Linked DNA regions of Roseibium sp. Sym1. Each later gene encodes a partner of the first gene's protein in a complex. Links are inferred from orthologs where the notes say so. Each region holds a gene or a part of one and is shown on either strand. Other genes may lie near its edges.

What was found.
Region 2: the proteins of O6760_RS00930 (region 1) and O6760_RS14570 are in contact, whole or in part, in a solved structure (PDB 1A0O), measured with the Escherichia coli proteins. The link is inferred for Roseibium sp. Sym1 from one-to-one orthologs.

Annotation. Positions count from the first base shown.
Region 1 is NZ_CP114786.1:200,096-209,340, reverse strand. Bases 6,006-8,943 are described here. They hold O6760_RS00930 (response regulator), read left to right. Parts: upstream 6,006-7,251; coding sequence 7,252-7,635; downstream 7,636-8,943. Other genes in these bases: O6760_RS00920 (TIGR01459 family HAD-type hydrolase), read right to left, coding at 8,686-8,943; O6760_RS00925 (chemotaxis protein), read left to right, coding at 7,803-8,495; O6760_RS00935 (MaoC family dehydratase), read right to left, coding at 6,554-7,000; O6760_RS00940 (bifunctional riboflavin kinase/FAD synthetase), read right to left, coding at 6,006-6,314. In the rest of the region: ileS (isoleucine--tRNA ligase), read right to left, coding at 1-2,736; O6760_RS00950 (glycosyltransferase family 87 protein), read left to right, coding at 3,119-4,402; O6760_RS00945 (DMT family transporter), read right to left, coding at 4,378-5,319; more of O6760_RS00940, read right to left, coding at 5,316-6,005; more of O6760_RS00920, read right to left, coding at 8,944-9,245. UniProt on the Escherichia coli protein: Involved in the transmission of sensory signals from the chemoreceptors to the flagellar motors.
Region 2 is NZ_CP114786.1:3,203,891-3,213,235, forward strand. What follows is about bases 2,722-5,759. They hold O6760_RS14570 (chemotaxis protein CheA), read left to right. Parts: upstream 2,722-3,119; coding sequence 3,120-5,399; downstream 5,400-5,759. Other genes in these bases: O6760_RS14560 (STAS domain-containing protein), read left to right, coding at 2,722-2,733; O6760_RS14565 (response regulator), read left to right, coding at 2,733-3,098; O6760_RS14575 (chemotaxis protein CheW), read left to right, coding at 5,422-5,759. In the rest of the region: O6760_RS14550 (methyl-accepting chemotaxis protein), read left to right, coding at 1-1,215; O6760_RS14555 (BLUF domain-containing protein), read left to right, coding at 1,282-1,701; more of O6760_RS14560, read left to right, coding at 2,452-2,721; more of O6760_RS14575, read left to right, coding at 5,760-5,943; O6760_RS14580 (methyl-accepting chemotaxis protein), read left to right, coding at 6,045-8,798; O6760_RS14585 (CheR family methyltransferase), read left to right, coding at 8,882-9,345. UniProt on the Escherichia coli protein: Involved in the transmission of sensory signals from the chemoreceptors to the flagellar motors. CheA is autophosphorylated; it can transfer its phosphate group to either CheB or CheY.

The DNA.
Region 1 (9,245 bases):
GGCGATATCCGCCATGTCCTTGCCTTCCAGCGCCGCCATCAGCTCCGGATCGGTGACATGCACCACCGGATGGGCCTCGAGCGAGGAGCCGATGCGCTTTTCGCGGCGTTCCACTTCGAGCGCCCCGGTGATCACCCGGCGGACGGTCTTGATCTTGGCCCACTTGGCCGCCAGCGCATCGTCGCGCCACTCCGAAGGCACCACGGGGAACTGTTCCAGGTGGACACAGGAGCCCTCGCCGTAACGCGAGGTCCAGGTCTCGTCCATGGTGAAGGGCAGCATCGGCGCCATCCAGGTGACCAGGCAGTTGAACAGCTTGTCGATCACGTAGAGAGCGGCCTTGCGGCGGGTCGACGAGGCGGCGTCGCAGTAAAGCGCGTCCTTGCGGATGTCGAAATAGAACGCCGACAGCTCCACCGTCATGAAGGTGAACAGCTGGTGGGTGATCTTCTTGTAGTCGAACTCCCAATAGGCTTCGCGCACCAGCGTGTCGAGCTCGGCCAGCCGGTGCAGCATCAGCCGCTCCAGCTCCGGCATGTCGTCATGGGCGACCTCTTCTCCCTTGGCATGGGCGAGCGACCCCAGCATCCAGCGCAGGGTGTTGCGCAGCTTGCGGTAGCTGTCGACATTGGTCTTGATGATTTCCTGACCCAGCCGCTGGTCTTCCCAGTAATCGGTCGAGGCCACCCACAAGCGCAGGATGTCGGCGCCATACTGCTTGATGATGTCCTGCGGGAACACCTGGTTGCCGAGCGACTTGGACATCTTGCGACCGTCCTCGGCCATGGTGAAGCCGTGGGTCAGCACCGCGTCATAGGGCGGACGGCCGCGGGTGCCGCAGCTTTCCAGAAGCGAGGAATGGAACCAGCCGCGATGCTGGTCGGAGCCTTCCAGGTAGAGCACGTAATCGTCGCCGCCATCGACCTTGCGCTTCGGCGACAGATCTTCTCGCTCCTCCATGACAAAGGCGTGGGTGGAGCCTGAATCGAACCAGACATCGAGGATGTCGGTGACCATGTCCCACTCGTCGGCCTTGTAGTCGTTGCCCAGGAACCGTTCCCTGGCGCCGTCCTCGAACCAGGCGTCCGCGCCCTCGGCGGCAAAGGCGTCGAAGATGCGCTTGTTGACCGCTTCGTCCTTCAGGATCTCGGCGCTTTCCTTGTGGATGAACACGGTGATCGGCACGCCCCAGGCGCGCTGGCGCGACAGCACCCAGTCCGGGCGGTTCTCGATCATGGAGCGCAGGCGGTTCTGGCCGCTGCCCGGCACGAAACGGGTATTGTCGATGCCCGTCAGGGCGCGTGTGCGCAAGGTGTCTCCCTCGCCGTCGAGCGTCTTGTCCATGTAGACGAACCACTGCGGCGTGTTGCGGAAGATCACCGGCTTCTTGGAGCGCCAGGAATGCGGATAGGAGTGGGTCAGACGGCCGAGGCCGATCAGGTTGCCCGCTTCCTTCAGCTTCTCGATGACCGCCTTGTTGGCCTTGCCCTTCTCGCCCTTGTGAGTGATCACCTCGCAGCCGTCGAAGCCGGGCGCGTCCTTGGTGTAGAAGCCGTCATCGGCGACCGTGAACGGGATCGCGGTGTTGATGCCGCGGCCTTCCAGCTCAGTGCGTTTGGCCATCCAGATCTCGAAGTCGTCCGCGCCGTGGCCCGGCGCCGTGTGCACGAAGCCGGTACCGGCATCGTCCGTCACATGGTCTCCGTCGAGCAGCGGCACATCGAAATCGTAACCGCCGAGGTCCAGCTCCGCGAGCGGATGGGCCAGGGTCAAGGTGTCCAGTTCGTCCGGCGTCACCGCGCGAAGCCTGGTGAAATCGGTGATGCGGGCATTCTTGAAGACATCGTCGGCCAGCGCATCCGCGAGGATCAGCTTGTCGCCCTTCTGCACCCAGTTGTCGTCCGGCAGGCCGTCCTGTGTGACCTCATAGATGGAATAGGCGATGCGCGCGGAGAAGCAGACCGCGCGGTTGCCCGGGATGGTCCAGGGCGTGGTCGTCCAGATAACGACAGACGAGTCCAGCAGCTCTTCCACGGCGGCTTCATCGCTGCCGCCGGCGCTCACGATCGGGAATTTCACCCAGATCATGTCGGACTTGTGGTCGTGATATTCGATCTCGGCTTCGGCCAGGGCCGTCTTTTCCACGACCGACCACATTACCGGCTTGGAGCCGCGATAGAGCTGGCCGGACATGGCGAACTTCATCAGCTCGTTGGCAATCACCGCCTCGCTTTCAAAGCGCATGGTCAGGTACGGGTTGTCCCAGTCGCCCTCTATGCCGAGCCGCTTGAACTCCTTGCGCTGGACGTCGATCCAGTGCTCGGCGAATTCCCGGCATTCCTTGCGGAACTCGTTGATCGGCACCTCGTCCTTGTTCTTGCCCTTGGCGCGGTACTGTTCCTCGATCTTCCATTCGATCGGCAGGCCGTGGCAGTCCCAGCCCGGCACGTAGTTGCTCTCGTAGCCGAGCATCTGCATCGAGCGGGTGACGATGTCCTTCAGCGTCTTGTTCAGGGCATGGCCGATATGGATGTTGCCGTTGGCATAGGGGGGGCCGTCATGCAGCACGAACTTGCTGCGGTCCTTGCCCTGTTCGCGCAGCTTTTTGTAAACCTCGAGCTGTTCCCAGCGGGCCAGGATTTCCGGCTCCTTCTTGGGAAGGCCGGCGCGCATCGGGAAGTCTGTCTGCGGCAGGTTGAGCGTTTCGGAATAGTCGCGTTTATCTGTCTCGGTCATCGTCAAGTCGATCCGGTCGTTCGGGCGCTTTGCCCGCAATCATATGGGAAAAGGACTGCCGTCCCTTGCGGGACTGCAATCTAGAAACAGGAAGATCCCGGTCCCTGGCGCCGCGCAGATCGCGTCAGCCGAAGGCCGGGCAAGTAATTCGCGTCGTCGCGATCATCGGCCTGGCGATGATTATGAGAACCTGGTGATGCATGGCATGGGACATAGCAGCACTTCGCCGATGAATAAAGATGTTCCGCAAATTCATCCGCGGTTTGTCTTGCCCGGCCCGTCGGCCCTTTCCTGAAAAATGCGGAGGGGTAACCGAATATGAATGTCTGTCGGGCATTGATGACCTCCGGACAAGGGGACTGGACAGGACGAAACAGGCGAGATGGACACTTCCACAAAGCTTGAGACTGACGCCGTGACCGGGGAGCGGCCGGCCGACGGGGCCTGGCATCGGTTCGTGCGCGCCGGCGCCTATTTCACCTGGGACCGGATCGGGTTTGCCTGCCTGTGCTCGGCGATCGGCTTTGCCGCCGGCCTGATCTGGATGCTGGCCATTCCCAACACCTATGGGGCGCCCAACGGCACGCTGCTGATGGACTACCTGAGTTTCTGGCTGGCCGGAGGCCAGGCGCTCAACGGCACGCCCGAACTTGCCTATATCCCGCGGGAATTCGCGGCCATCCAGGAAGCCTATACCGGGTCCGACACGGTCTTCGGTTTCTTCTATCCGCCGACATTCCAGATGGTGCAGGCCGTGTTTGCGCTGCTGCCCTACAAGGCCGCCTTTGCCGCCTTCATCATCGCGACCACCTTCCTGCTGGCGCTGTCCTGCCGCCTGATCACCGGAAAATGGCTTCTGGCCGCGTGTCTCATTCTCATACCGGCCTGTGCCAACAATGCCTTTCACGGCCAGAACGCCGCGCTGACGGCGGCGCTCTACGGTTTCTTCCTGGTAGGTGTTGAACGGCAGAGGATGATCCTGGCCGGCATCGCGCTCGGCCTTTTGACCATCAAGCCGCAGCTCGGCATCCTGGCGCCGGTGGCCCTGATCGCCAGCTGGAACTGGCGCGCCTTCCTGAGCGCGTCGGCGACGACGCTTGTTTGCGCGGGACTGAGTGCCGCCGTCCTGGGGGTCGGGGTCTGGCAGATGTTCTGGCAACAGGCGCCGGTTGCCTCCGCGATGATGGAACTCGGCGGTGTCGAATGGGGCAAGATGGTTTCCGTCTATGGCGGGTTGCGCCTGCTTGGCCTACCGCATGTCGCGGCCATGGCCATCCAGGCCGCTGTCGGCCTGGGGTCGCTTGCCTGTGTCTGGCATGCATGGCGCAAGTCCGAGGCGATGGCGGTGCGCGCACCGGTGCTGCTCGGAGGCGCGCTGCTGGTGACGCCGTTCGCGCTTTCCTACGATCTGACGCTTCTGGTGGTGCCCTGCGCCTTCCTGATCCGCGAGGGCCTGAAATCCGGCTTCCTGCCTTACGAAAAGACCCTGCTCGCGCTGGTCATTGTGCTGTCCGCCTCTACCAGCCCGTTCGCGGTCTGGCTGAACCTGCCGGTGGCACCGCTCCTGCCGCTCGTCACCGTCTGGCTGGGCCTCAGACGGATGGATCCGCGCCTGAAGCCGCTCGCCGCACAAACGCGCCCTCAGACTTCCGCGACGACGGCCTGAATCGTCTTCTTCAGCTTGCGCTCCCGGTGGGCGATGTAGAGCCCGCTTCCGATGATCAGCGCGATGCCGATCCAGGTCGGCCCGTCCGGGAAATCGGCAAACACCTGGTAGCCGAACAGGGTCGCGCTGACGATCTCGATATATTGCAACGGCGCCAGCAGGCTGGCGTTGCCCCGCTGGAACGCGGCGACCACCAGCCCGTGGGCGGCAAAGGAAATCAGTCCGATCAGCACCAGCAGTCCGGCCTGGTTGCCGGACGGCATCACGAAAGCGATGCCCTCATAGCCGGCCAGGTTGCCGATCAACAGCGCCGCGCCCAGCATCAGGGAGCCGGAGAGCCCCGCGCTGAACTGGATGGTCAGGAGGCCGTCGGTCACCGGATAGAGCCGGTTCAGCAGCAGGTAGAAGGAAAACAGGAAGGCGGTCGCCACCGGCAGCAGGCTGACCAGTCCGATCTCGGCAAGGTTCGGCCTGAGGATGATGATGGCGCCCAGAAGCCCGACGAGAATGGCGCCGATCCGGCGGATACCGACCTGTTCCTTCAGGATCAGCGCCGCGAGGATGGTGAGCACCATCGGCTCGATGAAGAAGATCGAGATCGCGGTGGCGACGGACATGAATTTCACAGCGGTGAAAAAACACAGGGAGGCGGCCGCCAGGAAAACACCGCGCAGATAGTTGATCACGGGCTGCTTGCCGCGCAGGCCCGCGATCCGGCCGGTGACGATCGCCAGCACAAGGCAGATCAGGAACTGGAAGAAGAACCGGCCGAAGGTGACTTCGAGTGGCGGCAGGTCGGCCGACAGGTATTTGGCGATGATGTCCATCACCGGCACGATCAGCATGGCCGAGCTCATCAGGACGATCGCCAGAAGCGGGTTCTGCTCCATGGCCCCGGGGGCAGGAGACCTTGTCACGCGGAGAAATCCAGCAGCTTCAGGTCTATATCGGACAACGGCCGCAGCGCGGCCAGGGCGGCCCGTGCCTCTGCGCTGTCCTGATCCATCTGCCGGGTCAGGGCCTCTGCGCTGTCGAATTTTTCTTCGGCGCGAAGATAGGATACGAGGTGCACCCGGAGTGTCTGGCCATAAAGATCCCCGGAAAAATCGAACAGGTGCACTTCGAACAGCGCGGCGCCATTGTCGAAAGTCGGCCGGCGGCCGTGGCTCGCCACGCCGTCATGCCAGGTTTCACCGATCCGGACCTTGACCGCGTAGATGCCCTGTTTCAGCGGGCAGTCCTCGCTCAGCGCCAGATTGGCCGTGGGGTAGCCGAGATCCCGTCCGCGCTTGTCGCCGTGGCGGACCTCGGCGTCAAAGAACCACCGGTAGCCCAGGAGACCGTTCGCCTGGGCAATGTCGCCGGCCGCGAGACAGTCGCGGATACGGGTCGAGGAAACGACTTCCGCTCCCTCGTCTTCTTCACGCTGCACGATGGTGACGCCGAAGCCGTGCCGGGCGCCGGCGTCGCGCAGAAAGTCGGGGGTGCCCTGGCGGGCGCGGCCGAAATGGAAGTCGTATCCGGTGACCGCGTGGGAAATGCCGAGCGTACCGATCAGGATGTCCTGGACAAAGGCATTGGCCTCGATGCCGGCAAAGTCCCGGGTAAAGGGCAGGATCAGGGCACCGTCCAGGCCGCAAATGCGCAACATCTCGAGTTTCTGCGCATAGGGCGTCAGTCGGAAGACCGGACTGGACGGATTGAACACGCTGCGCGGATGGGGCTCGAAACTCATGGCATAGACCGGGTGGTGCGTGCCGTGGCCGAGGCCCATTGCAGCGCCCAGCACCGCCCGGTGGCCCCGGTGCAGACCGTCGAAATTCCCGATGGCGACGATGCCGCCTTTCAGCGTCGCCGGAAAGCTGTCCAGGCTTTCGGCGACCAGGAACCTGGAGGTATCAGAGGGGCTCATGCAGCAAACCTTCGCGCAACGTGTCGGCCGGGACAGCTCGGCCAGGCCTTGATGTCCGGAAAGAGAGCCGCCGTGGCACGGTCCATCCGGACCGGCCGCCGACGCTGGCGTGGAACCTGCCGTCAACAACTGGAAAGGTCAAGATGGCCGGCAAGAAGAGTGCACGGCGCGCCCGGCCGAGCCCGCGTGCCCGGTGCAAACCCGTCCTTACGACCGATCAGGCAGTGATGTTCGGGGCCTCAAAGACCGGACCGGTCCTCGTCCCGGCTCGGCACTTTGACGAGCGCTTCGCCCTCGAGGACGATGGTGTCGTCCACGCTGCAGATGCAGGACAGCCGGGCGCGGTTGCCGCGTTCCATCAGTTCCTCGACGGTCACGGTCACCTTGACGTCGTCGCCGATCTTGACCGGTGCCTTGAAATTGAGGGTCTGGGACAGGTAGATCGCGCCCGGACCGGGTAGGCGGGTGCCGAGCACGGCGGAAATCAGGCTGGCCGTGTAGAGGCCGTGGGCGATTCGGGTCTTGAACGGTGTTCTTGCGGCAAAATGCTCCGACAGGTGGATCGGGTTTCTGTCGCCGGAAACTTCGGCAAAACCGACCACATCAGAAGAACTGACGTGTTTTACAAGTTCTTCGCTCATCCCGACCGTGAGATCTTCGAAACACAGTTTTTGAAGTTCCAGCATTGAGAATTCCGCCCTGAAGTGTCTTCTTTTAAGCAACGCGGACGCTAGGCGGCGCAAGGATTTCTGGCAATTGTGCTTTGGGCGAAGAAAAAAGCGCCTGTTATTAACGGTCTTTTCAGGGGCGGCCGGTAAATTGCGTTGAGTGTGGGGAGGTGAGGACACAAGAATATGTGTCACTCTCCTTCGAAGTCATAACGCGATCCAACGGCCCACGGCCAGGGGCCGCGCAATTTGACAGTATGGAGTAGACAATGGCCCTTGATCTTCAGATGCCGGTCCTCGTGGTCGATGACTACAAAACGATGATTCGCATCATTCGGAACCTGCTCAAGCAGCTTGGTTTCGAAGACATCGATGACGCTGCGGACGGCACCGAAGCATTGGAAAAAATGAAGCAGCGCCGTTACGGCCTGGTGATTTCCGACTGGAACATGGAGCCGATGACCGGATACGAACTGCTCAAGCAGGTTCGTGCCGACGGCAGCCTCAGCAAGACACCGTTCATCATGGTGACGGCTGAATCCAAGACGGAAAACGTCATCGCCGCCAAAAAGGCCGGCGTGAACAACTACATCGTGAAGCCGTTCAACGCACAGACGTTGAAAGGCAAGATCGAGGCGGTCTTCTCCGACTGATTTCTTGCACCTGGCGGGGCCGCGGTGTCGAGCCGCCTCTCCGCCGGTGCCAGACGGGTGTCAAGAGAACGGCACGGTCTTGCCGGGCAGGCAGGCCGGGTCTGTCTTGGTGCATCCGCGACGTAATAGCGGTTCCTTCCGGGATCGCTCTTGGGAGGACGCCTCATATGGAAAGGCCGGACCTGGTGGCAAATATGAAGCAGGAAAACATTGCCCGCGTCATCGACTTTCTGCAAGAAAACAAGAACCGGCAGGGCGAGGTATCGCTCACGGATGTGATGCACCTCGCCGAGGTCATGTCCGGTTCCATGCATGATTTCCTGTCGACCGTTCAGCCGGCCGTCACGGAAGAACTGACCCTGATTGCCAAGGAAATCACGCGCATGAAGGAGGAAATCTCCCAGTTGCGCGCCAATGACATGACCGGCAACAAGATTCCGGATGCCGGGCGGGAACTCGACGCCATCGTCGAGGCCACGGAAGAGGCCACCAACTCCATCATGGAAGCGGCCGAGGAGATCATGGGTGCGGATACCAGCGACGCGGAAGCGTATCAGGAGCTGGTCAGCAACAAGATGATCGGAATTTTCGAGGCCTGCACCTTCCAGGACATCACCGGACAGCGCATTTCGAAGGTCGTGGCGACACTCCGCTATATCGACGAGCGCGTGAGTTCCTTCATCGAACACCTGCGCATCCCGGCAGATCTCGAGGTTGCCCTTAACGAGACTGACGAGGAGCGCCGCCAGCGCGAACTGATCCTGCACGGCCCGCAGCATGCCGGCGAAGGCGTCTCCCAGGACGACATCGACGCCATGCTCGGTGACGCGCAGGCGGATATCGACAAGCTGTTCGACTGACCCGGCATCAAAGACAAGATTTCGAAGGGCTCTCCGGCGGAGGGCCCTTTTGTTTTGCGGGGGCGGTCACCGCCGCTTCCGCGATCGTGATGTCAGTAGAGTCCTGTGCCGTGAGGCCAGGCGGGTCTGCTGGCAGCCCGGACATTTGCGGGCACAAGCACCCGAGACAGGTTCCTGCCCGCGTGGAGCTTTACCACCAGAGGCGCGGCAGGGCTGCGCGGGCGCGCAGGCCTTCTTCCGAGAGGCGGCGGCGGATGAGGTGTTCGTCCGGAGCGTCGCTCGGGCCGAAATCGGATGCGTGAATGCCGGCGGTGATGAACAGCACGTCGATGTCCTGTGAGACGGCGCCGCGAATATCCGTCGGCAGGCCGTCACCAATCGCCAGCACGTCCTCCTTGGCCACCTCGGTGCCGGCCAGTTTGGCCAGCCGTTCCATGGCTGCCGTGTAGATCGGCGCATGCGGCTTGCCCAGGATGACGACTTCGCCGCCGAGATCTTCGTAGAGACGGGCAAGGGCACCGGCGCACCAGATCAGCCGGTCGCCGCGTTCCACGACAATGTCCGGGTTGGCGCAGATCATCTTCAGCCCCCGGGCGGCCAGCTTTTCAAGCCGCTCACGGTAATCGTCGGGAGTCTCGACCTCGTCGTCGGTCAGTCCCGTGCAGCTGATGCCTTCGGCTTCGTCGTCCTTCAGGGTGAAGGTCGCTTCGAGATTGTGATAAAGCGGCTGGTCCCGATTGGGACCGATAT
Region 2 (9,345 bases), 3.0 Mb from region 1 along the record:
ATGTTCCGCACGGTCGCGATTTTCAAGGAAAACGCCGTGGCCCGGTCGCATCTTGAAAAGATGAACCAAAGCGAACGCGGACGGGAACGCCGCCGCCAGGCCCATCTGGACGAGGTCATTTCCAAATTCAGGTCGGCCATGACGAGCAGGCTGGAGATGGTCGCCGGACAGATGGAGCTGATGAGGCAGAGTTCGTCGGCGCTTGACGAACTTGCGGAACAGTCGTTTCGGCAGTCGTCGGCTGCAAGTGAATCCACTTCGACCGCTTCGCAGAGCGTGACCTCCGTTGCGACGGCAACGGAACAATTGACATCGACCGTTCAGGAGATCGCCAAGCAGACGGAGAGTACCAGCGTCCTGGTGGACCGCACGGTCGAGGAAGCCGCCGATGCGAACCGGAATGTCATGGCCCTGTCGGAGGTCGCAGAGCGCATCGGTGGTGTCGTCAGCCTGATCCGCGACATCGCGGAACAGACCAACCTTCTTGCGCTCAATGCGACGATCGAAGCGGCGCGCGCGGGGGAACTGGGGCGCGGATTTGCGGTCGTTGCGTCGGAGGTGAAGGAGCTCGCGGAGCAGACCTCCAAGGCCACGGACGAAATTTCCAGCCAGATTGAAGAAGTCCAGGATTCCGTTCGCCGCGCCGTGAGTTCGATTGAGAATATCGGGGCGCGTGTAGGCGAAGTCCGTTCTCTGACCACGGTTGTCGCCGGGGCTGTCGAGGAGCAGCATGTCTCGACGCAGGATATCGCACAATCCGCGCAGGACGCGGCGTCCGGTACCGGTGTCGCGGCGACCAACATGAACGATGTCGCAGCTGCCATTCAGCAGACGCGCGGCGAGGCCGGGACCGTGAACACGGCGACTTTCATGGTCGCTGAAACCAGCAAGGGCCTTGCCAGCGATGTTGAAACCTTCCTGAAAGCCGTGACCGAGGATGTCGAAGACCGCCGACTGGCGTTGCGCGTTCCCGGAAAGGGCCCAGTGAGCGTGGAAGACGCCCGCGGCAACCAGCATGTCGCAACGCTGATCGATATCAGCGTGTCGGGCGCGCAGATTTCGAAGCTCGAGAACATGGCCATCGAGGACGATGTCACCCTGATTTTCGGTGGCACGCGCGCAATCGGCGGCAAGATTGTCCGCGAAAGCGAGAACGGGTTCGGGATTGCCTTTGAACAGCAGCTTGAAGAGGACGATTACCTGCTTGCGGCATGAGTTCGAGTCACAAGTGATGAAGGGAGCCCGAAACAGGGCGGTGACCGCAAGAGGGGGGCAGCAGAGATGTATTTGACGAGCTTGATCTATGCCAGTCGGGCGAGGAACATCGACGAAGACGCCTTGAGAGTGATCCTTGAGAAGGCGCGCAAGAACAACGAAAGGCTGGATGTCACGGGCGTGCTCCTGTTCAACAGCAGCTATTTTCTGCAGTGCCTCGAGGGTGGGCGGGAGAGCGTCAACTTCCTGTACCGCACCATTCTTCGCGACGACCGCCACGACGATCCGGCAATACTGGACTACCGGACCATCGACTGCAGGAAATTCGAGAAGTGGCGCATGGCCTATGTGGGGGAAAGCGTTCTGCGCCGGGATGAGATCCTGAAGTGCTCGGTAAGCAGCACTTTTCAGCCCTACAACATGTCGGGTGAAGGGGCGTGGCAGTTGCTTGCCTCGATCGGCTCCTTGTCCGAGACGCAGCCCTGATCCGATACTCCCATCCTGCCTTGGAAAATTGTCCTTAAGAAGGTCCTTTCCTTCGAGGCCGGTCGTTGCTGCACAGGCTCGGCACGATCGCGGCGCCCGGTTGAGGATGGATCCGTCCTTTCGGGACCACAGGCGCACTTGTGGGCCGATGCCGAACGGTGAGACATGCCGGTCAGACCGGACCAAGAAGCCGGTTGGACGCGGATCCTGTCGGCTCACCGCACGCCGAATCGGCCTGCCTGGCCTCGGCAGGCAGGTGGGCTCTTAAAAAATGTCGGTTATCCACCTGTTCGACGTGATTTCGGGTCTTCAGGCAACGAAACGGCCGCTCAATCGCGAAACCGGTAAAATCTATCGGAAGCTGTGAAATTCGCGAAATACGTGAATATTTTACACCTATGCGTGCAAGTCTTTGAAGTTGCTTGCAAACTCCAGTCTGCAACCTCCTTGGTTGAAGAGCCTGGATCGGGATCAAAAGATGACCTAGCGGCATACAAGTTTAGATCAATGAAAAACGAATATAAAATATTGTAATAATTTACAATAGATATAATTGCCGAGCTTTTTTCAAAGAATAATGGGAATCTGTCGCTAATTCTTCGATAGACTCCAAGTTTCAGCCCTCGAATTAACGAATTGTAAACCATAAACAATTGAATACTTTAACAGTCTTGAAGGAACTTTCCGTAAGAATACTTGATTGAAGCTTCGTAATTCTGCGTAGGCTGGAAACGGGGGCGGCAATCAAAAATGTCAACTGAGGTGGAACTACCCGAGATACTCGACCTTGAGTCGGTTCCAAAGCTTCGCGAATGCCTGGCCGGGGCGCTTTCCGAGCAGAGCGAAATTCAAATCGACGCCGGAAAGGTCGAGCGGATCGGCACACCCGCGGTTCAGGTCCTGCTTGCAGCGGCTGCTGAACTGGCGGGGGAAAAGCGTCGTCTGGTGCTGACCGGTTCATCATCTGTCTTCCAGTCGGCCTTCGAAGATCTCGGATTGAGTAGCCAATATGCGGAGTGGAGCAAGTCATAATGAGCAAGAAGGTTTTGACCGTCGATGATTCCAAGACCATGCGCGACATGGTCCGTTTCACTCTGAGTGGCGTTGGGTTTGATGTTGTCGAAGCCCAGGACGGGGTTCAGGCGCTGTCACTTCTGGACAGCACGAAAGTCGACCTGATCATCACCGATATCAACATGCCGAACATGGACGGCGTGACCCTCGTCAAGCGCGTGCGCGGCGGAAGCAACCATAGGGGCGTGCCAATCCTGGTGCTGACCACCGAAGGCGGCGACGCCAAGAAGGCAGAGGGCAAGGCCGCCGGTGCAACGGGTTGGATCGTCAAGCCTTTCACCCCGGACAAGCTCGTCCAGGTCGTCAACAAAGTCTGCCCGTAATCGGGATTGGAGAATTCACGCATGACCGGGTCGTCCTTCACTCCAGATAATCTTGCCCAGTTCAAGGCGACATTCTTTGACGAATGCGCCGAGTTGCTGGTTGATCTGGAGGAGCGTCTCAACGAGATGCAGGCGGAAACGGCCGACTCGGAAGCCCTGAATGCGATCTTCCGCGCCGTTCACTCCATCAAGGCCGGCGCCGGCGCGTTCGGTTTCACCCAGCTTGTCGAATTCGCGCACCGCTATGAAGCGCTCCTGGACAGGATGCGCGACGGACTCGTTCAGCAGACCGCCGCGGTCGCAACGGTTCTGATCCACGCCGGAGATATCCTTGCAGGCCTGGTTGAAGCCGCGCGTTCCGGAGAGGAGCGCAGCAAGGATTATGGCTCGGAAGTCAGTGTCGAGATCGATCTGCTTCTGGCGCAGGTCGACGGCCTGGAATCCGTCATCACACCGGTGGCGGCGCAGGGTTGCGACAGTGACGGCGGCGGCGAGGAACCCGACAGGCAGCCGGATACAACCGTCTATGTAATCGATTTCGCGCCCAGGACGGAGCTTTTCCGTCATGCCAACGAACCGCTTCTGCTGATCCGGGAACTCAAGGGGCTGGGTGATCTGCAGATCGAGTGTTTCACGGACCGTCTGCCCGGTCTCAGGGTCATGGAGCCGGAAGACGCCTATCTGCGCTGGCGTGTGACACTGACCACCGACAAGAGCCTCGACGAGGTCCGGGAAGTTTTCGAGTTTGTTGAAGACGATTGCGAACTTGCAATCTCTGCGGTGGCGGCCGAGCCCGAGCCGCGGGAAGAGGACCAGGACGCAACGGCCGCCGGGACACGGGACGCGGATCCGGCCCCGTCGGTCGAAGCGCCGGCCGTGACGGACAATGCGGCGCCGGCGGCAGACGATGCGCCTGCGACCGATGGCGCCGCACCGTCGGTGCAACCGGCTGAAGAACGGCCCGCGAAGACCGTCAGCTCCAAGGCCGCGCCACAGTCCGGCGGCGTCAGTTCGATCCGTGTCGATCTCGACCGTGTCGACCGGCTGGTCAACGTTGTCGGGGAGCTGGTGATCGCGCATTCCATGCAATCGCAGCTGAACCTGAACTCGGGAGCCGATTTCCAGTCGAACCAGAACAACGAAGACATGACCCGGGTTATCCGGGAACTTCAGGAATGCGTGATGGCCATCCGCATGCAGCCCGTAAAGTCGGTGTTTTCGAGAATGCCCCGCCTCGTGCGTGAGGTCGCCGCCAAGGTGAACAAGCAGGTTCGCCTGCTGACGGAAGGTGAGCAGACCGAAGTCGACAAGACCGTTATCGAGGAGCTGGCCGACCCGCTCACCCACATGATCCGCAACGCGATCGATCACGGCATAGAAACGCCGGAGGAGCGCGAGGCTGCCGGCAAACAGCCCATGGGCAAGATCAAGCTCTCGGCGCGTCATGCGGGCGGCAACATCATCATCCAGGTCATCGACAATGGCGCCGGCATCAACAAGGAGGCCCTGCTGAAGAAGGCCATCAGCAAGGGCATCGTCTCCGAGGACGCCAAACTCACGGATGAAGAGATCGAGGAACTCATCTTCGCACCCGGATTTTCCACTGCGGGCTCGGTGACCGATGTGTCCGGCCGTGGTGTCGGAATGGATGTGGTCCGGCGCAACATCAACAAGCTCGGAGGGCGGATATCGCTGCATTCGACGCAAGGAAAGGGAACCTGCTTCACGCTGACGATCCCTCTCTCTCTTGCTGTTCTGGACGGAATGCTGGTCGCCATCGGGTCCGAGAAATACATTCTGCCGCTTGCCAGCATCATCGAGAGTTTCCGGCCTCAGGGAGAACAGATCCGTGCGCTCGCAGGCGGGGGCGAAGTCGTCTCCATGCGGGGCGAGTACATTCGCCTGATCCGGGTGCACCACCTGTTCAACATCAAGGACGCGGTGACAGATCCGCGCCGGGGCCTCGTCGTCGTCACGGAAACCGCGAATGGCGGCAAGGTCGGACTTCTCGTCGATGAACTGATCGGACAGCAGCAGGTCGTCATCAAGAGCATTCAGGAGAACTTCGATCCGGTACCGGGCGTTTCCGGCGCGACGATTCTGGGCGACGGCCGGGTGGCGCTGATCCTGGACATCGAACAGTTGAAGACGATGCCCGCCGCCAGCGGCGAACTTTGGCGGCCGTCGTCCGCAGCCCAGACGGAACAGCTTGCCGAAGAGGCACAAGGCAATGGCCAGAATGCGCATGTGTCGGCGCCCACGACAGATCCGGAAGGCCGGCAGCTGCCGATAACCGTTTGATTTCTCTAGTAGGGAGACATTTATGAGCGAGCAGATCGATAATCCCCTGCAGGACGAGGTGTCCCGAGAAGCATCGCCCGTCGAGAGCAGGAACATACAACAGTTCATCAGCTTCAAGGTAGGCGACGAGGAATTTGCGATCGACATCATGGCGGTCCGCGAAATCAAGGGCTGGACGGCGACCGCGCCATTGCCGAACCAGCCGGAATACAATCTCGGCGTTCTGAATTTGCGCGGGACGATCGTGCCGACCTTTGACTTGCGATGCCGGTTCGGCATGGGGCGAACAAAGACGACACCGTATCACGTGGTCATTATCGCGAGCGTGCAGGAGCGGACCATCGGTCTGCTCGTGGATGCCGTTTCCGACATTCTCACCGTCAATGAAGACCAGATCCGGCCGGTGCCGGACATGGAACGCATCACTGCGGCGGAATTCCTGTCGGGCATCATCACCGTCGAGGAAAGCATGGTCGTCCTGCTTTCACTCGAGAAACTCTTTCATCGCGGCGAGACATCTTCGTCCGCCGAACTCGCCGCTTAGTCCGGAGCACGCGTAACCGCAATCGAATAGGGCCTTGCTCCAATCGCCATGCTTCAACGCGGCTGTGTCTCGGCCAGAGAACTCCTGAGAGGAACTCTCCAATGAACTTTTTTCGGAAACTGAACAAGAACGAGACCGGGTTTGCCTTCAGCGCAGCCAAGGCTCTGGAGCATATCCGGACGCCGCTGATGTTTGTCGATCGCACGCTGGTGATCGAGCATATGAACCCGGCTGCCGAGGAATTGCTTCTGAAACGCTCCGGAGATTTTCAGGAAATCAGCCCTGGCTTCAGCGCAGGAAATGTCATTGGCCAGAACGTGGAGATGTTCTTCCGGGATCCGGGCAGCGTACGGCAGTTGCTCTCGAGCCCGGCAGGCAAGGCACATAGCTTTGACACTTCAGCGGGATCGGCCGACTTTTCAGTCCGTGCAACCGGCACCACGGATGACAAGGGCGATCTGGCAGGGTTTGTTCTTGAGTGGACAGACACGACCGAAATCAACGCGCTGAACAGGCAGCACCTGGATTACAGGGGCCAGATCGACGCCATCAACAAGGCGCAGGCTGTCATCGAGTTCGACCTGACCGGAAATATCCTGGACGCAAACGAGAACTTCCTGAACACGGTCGGCTATTCCATCGACGAGATCCGTGGCCGCCATCATTCCATGTTCGTCGATCCGGAAGAGCGGACCAGCTCGGAATACAAGCTGTTCTGGGAAAAACTCGGCCGGGGCGAATTCGATGCCGGCAAATACAAGCGCATCGGCAAGGATGGCAACCTCATCTGGATCCAGGCCTCCTACAACCCGATCCTCGACGCGGACGGCAAACCCTACAAGGTCGTCAAGTTCGCGTCCGACATTACCGAGCAGATCCAGTCGGAGGCCAGCTTCCAGGACAATTTGCGTCTCAAGGTTGCGCTCGACAACTGCTCGACCAATGTCATGGTCGCCGACAACAGCTTCAACATCGTCTACATGAACGACAGCGTCGTCGACATGTTGCAGGATGCTGAAGAGGATCTGCGCAAGGAACTGACCCAGTTCGACACCAGAAAGCTGCTGGGTGCCAATATCGACGTCTTCCACAAGAACCCGGCGCACCAGCGGTCCATGCTGGAGAGCCTGTCGTCGACCTACAAGACCAATATCAAGATCGCCGGCCGTTCGTTCGACCTGATCGCGAACCCGGTCCTCGACGAGGGAGGCAACCGCCTCGGCACCGTGGTCGAGTGGGCGGACCGTACCAAGGAAGAGGCGCAGGAACGCGAAATGAAGGTCGCGTTCGAAAACAACATGCGCATCAAGGTGGCGCTCGACAATTGCACCACGAATGTCATGGTGGCCGACAACAACTTCAACATCGTCTACATGAACGACAGCGTCACGGAGATGATGCATGACGCCGAGGCCGATCTGCGCAAGGAACTGAGCCAGTTCGACACCAAGAAGCTGATCGGTTCGAACATCGACATCTTCCACAAGAACCCGGCTCACCAGCGCGGCATGCTTGAGCGGCTGTCCTCCACTTACCAAACCAGCATTGCCGTTGCGGGCCGCAAGTTCGACCTGATCGCCAATCCTGTCCTGGACAGCGACGGCAACCGGCTCGGCTCGGTTGTCGAGTGGAAGGACGTGACGCAGGAGCGTGCCGTCGAGGACGAAATCAACACCATGGTCAACGCCGCGGTGAACGGCGATTTCGACGAGCGCATTCCTCTTGAAGGCAAGGAAGGTTTCATGCGCAACCTTGCCGAAGCCATGAACAGGTTGTGTGAAACCACCGGCCAGGCGCTGGTCGACGTCAACGAGAACCTCGGGGCCATTGCGGAAGGCGACCTGAACAGCCGCATCACCAAGTCCTACTCCGGGCGTTTCGAAGATCTGAAGAACGCGCTCAATGAAACCGCCGAGCGCCTGAGCGAGATTGTCACGGAAGTCACGGTCAGCGCGAGCGAAGTGCGCAACGCGGCCACCGAAATCACGACCGGCACCAACGACCTGTCGCAGCGCACCGAACAACAGGCTTCCAACCTCGAGGAAACCGCGGCGTCGATGGAAGAGATCGCCTCGACGATCAAGCAGAACGCCGACAATGCCCAGCAGGCCAACCAGCTTGCCATCAGTGCCCGTACGGTCGCGTCGGACGGCGGCCAGGTCGTCGGCAAGGCGGTCACGGCAATGTCGGAGATCGAGGCGTCCTCCCAGAAGATCTCGGACATCACCGGGGTGATCGACGAGATTGCCTTCCAGACAAATCTGCTGGCCCTGAACGCAGCGGTGGAAGCGGCGCGCGCGGGTGATGCGGGCAAGGGCTTTGCCGTCGTCGCATCGGAGGTGCGGTCGCTTGCGCAGCGCTCGTCGGAAGCCGCCAAGGACATCAAGTCCCTGATCGTGGAGAGCGGCTCACAGGTGCGCGACGGTGTCACGCTGGTGAACGATGCCGGCAAATCGCTGACCGAAATCGTCGACTCCGTCAAGCGGGTGACCGACATCGTGTCGGAAATCGCCGCAGCCAGCACCGAACAGGCAACCGGCGTGGAAGAGATCAACAAGGCCATCAGCCAGATGGACGAGATGACCCAGCAGAACTCCGCCCTGGTCGAGGAAAACGCGGCGGCTTGCCGGATGCTCCAGGATCAGGCCGGCAACATGCACAAGCGGATGTCCTTCTTCAACGTCGATCAGGCCGGCGGGTCGGGGGCGCCGGCCGAGGCCCGGCCGGCGAAGCGCGTGGTCGCCAACGCCCCGGCCATGCAGATGCGCAAGGTTGCCGGCGGAGGCGCGGTTGCCAGCATGCAGGCGGAAATCCAGTCGGCCTTTGACGAGGACGACGACTGGAAGGAATTCTGATCCTGACGTCCCAAAAGTGACCCCAACAAACGATCGCCCGGCATTCCGCCGGGCGACTGAAGCTTTTCCGGACACGTGCGTACATGCCTGCACAAGCAGCCCAAGATACTGCCCAGAAGGAATTTCCCTTCACGATGAAGGAATTCAGGTATCTGTCTTCCATTGTCTATGACCAGACGGGCATTGTTCTCAAGGATCACAAGATAAACATGGTCTATTCGCGGCTGGCGCGCCGGCTGCGCGAGCTGGGCCTCAAGTCGTTCGCCGACTATTGCCGGCTGCTCGAGGGTGAGGGCGGGGCCGCCGAGAGCGGTGTCTTCATCAACGCGATCACGACAAATCTCACCAAGTTCTTTCGCGAGAGCCATCATTTCGATCATCTGGCGGACACCGCATTGGCGGAGACGGTCCTGCGGGGAGACAAGACCGGTGACAGGCGCCTGCGGATCTGGTCTGCGGGCTGCTCGTCCGGCGAGGAACCCTACTCCATCGCGATGACCTTGCTGGCGCGCCTCCCGCGTCTCGGCGCCTGGGACGCCAAGATCCT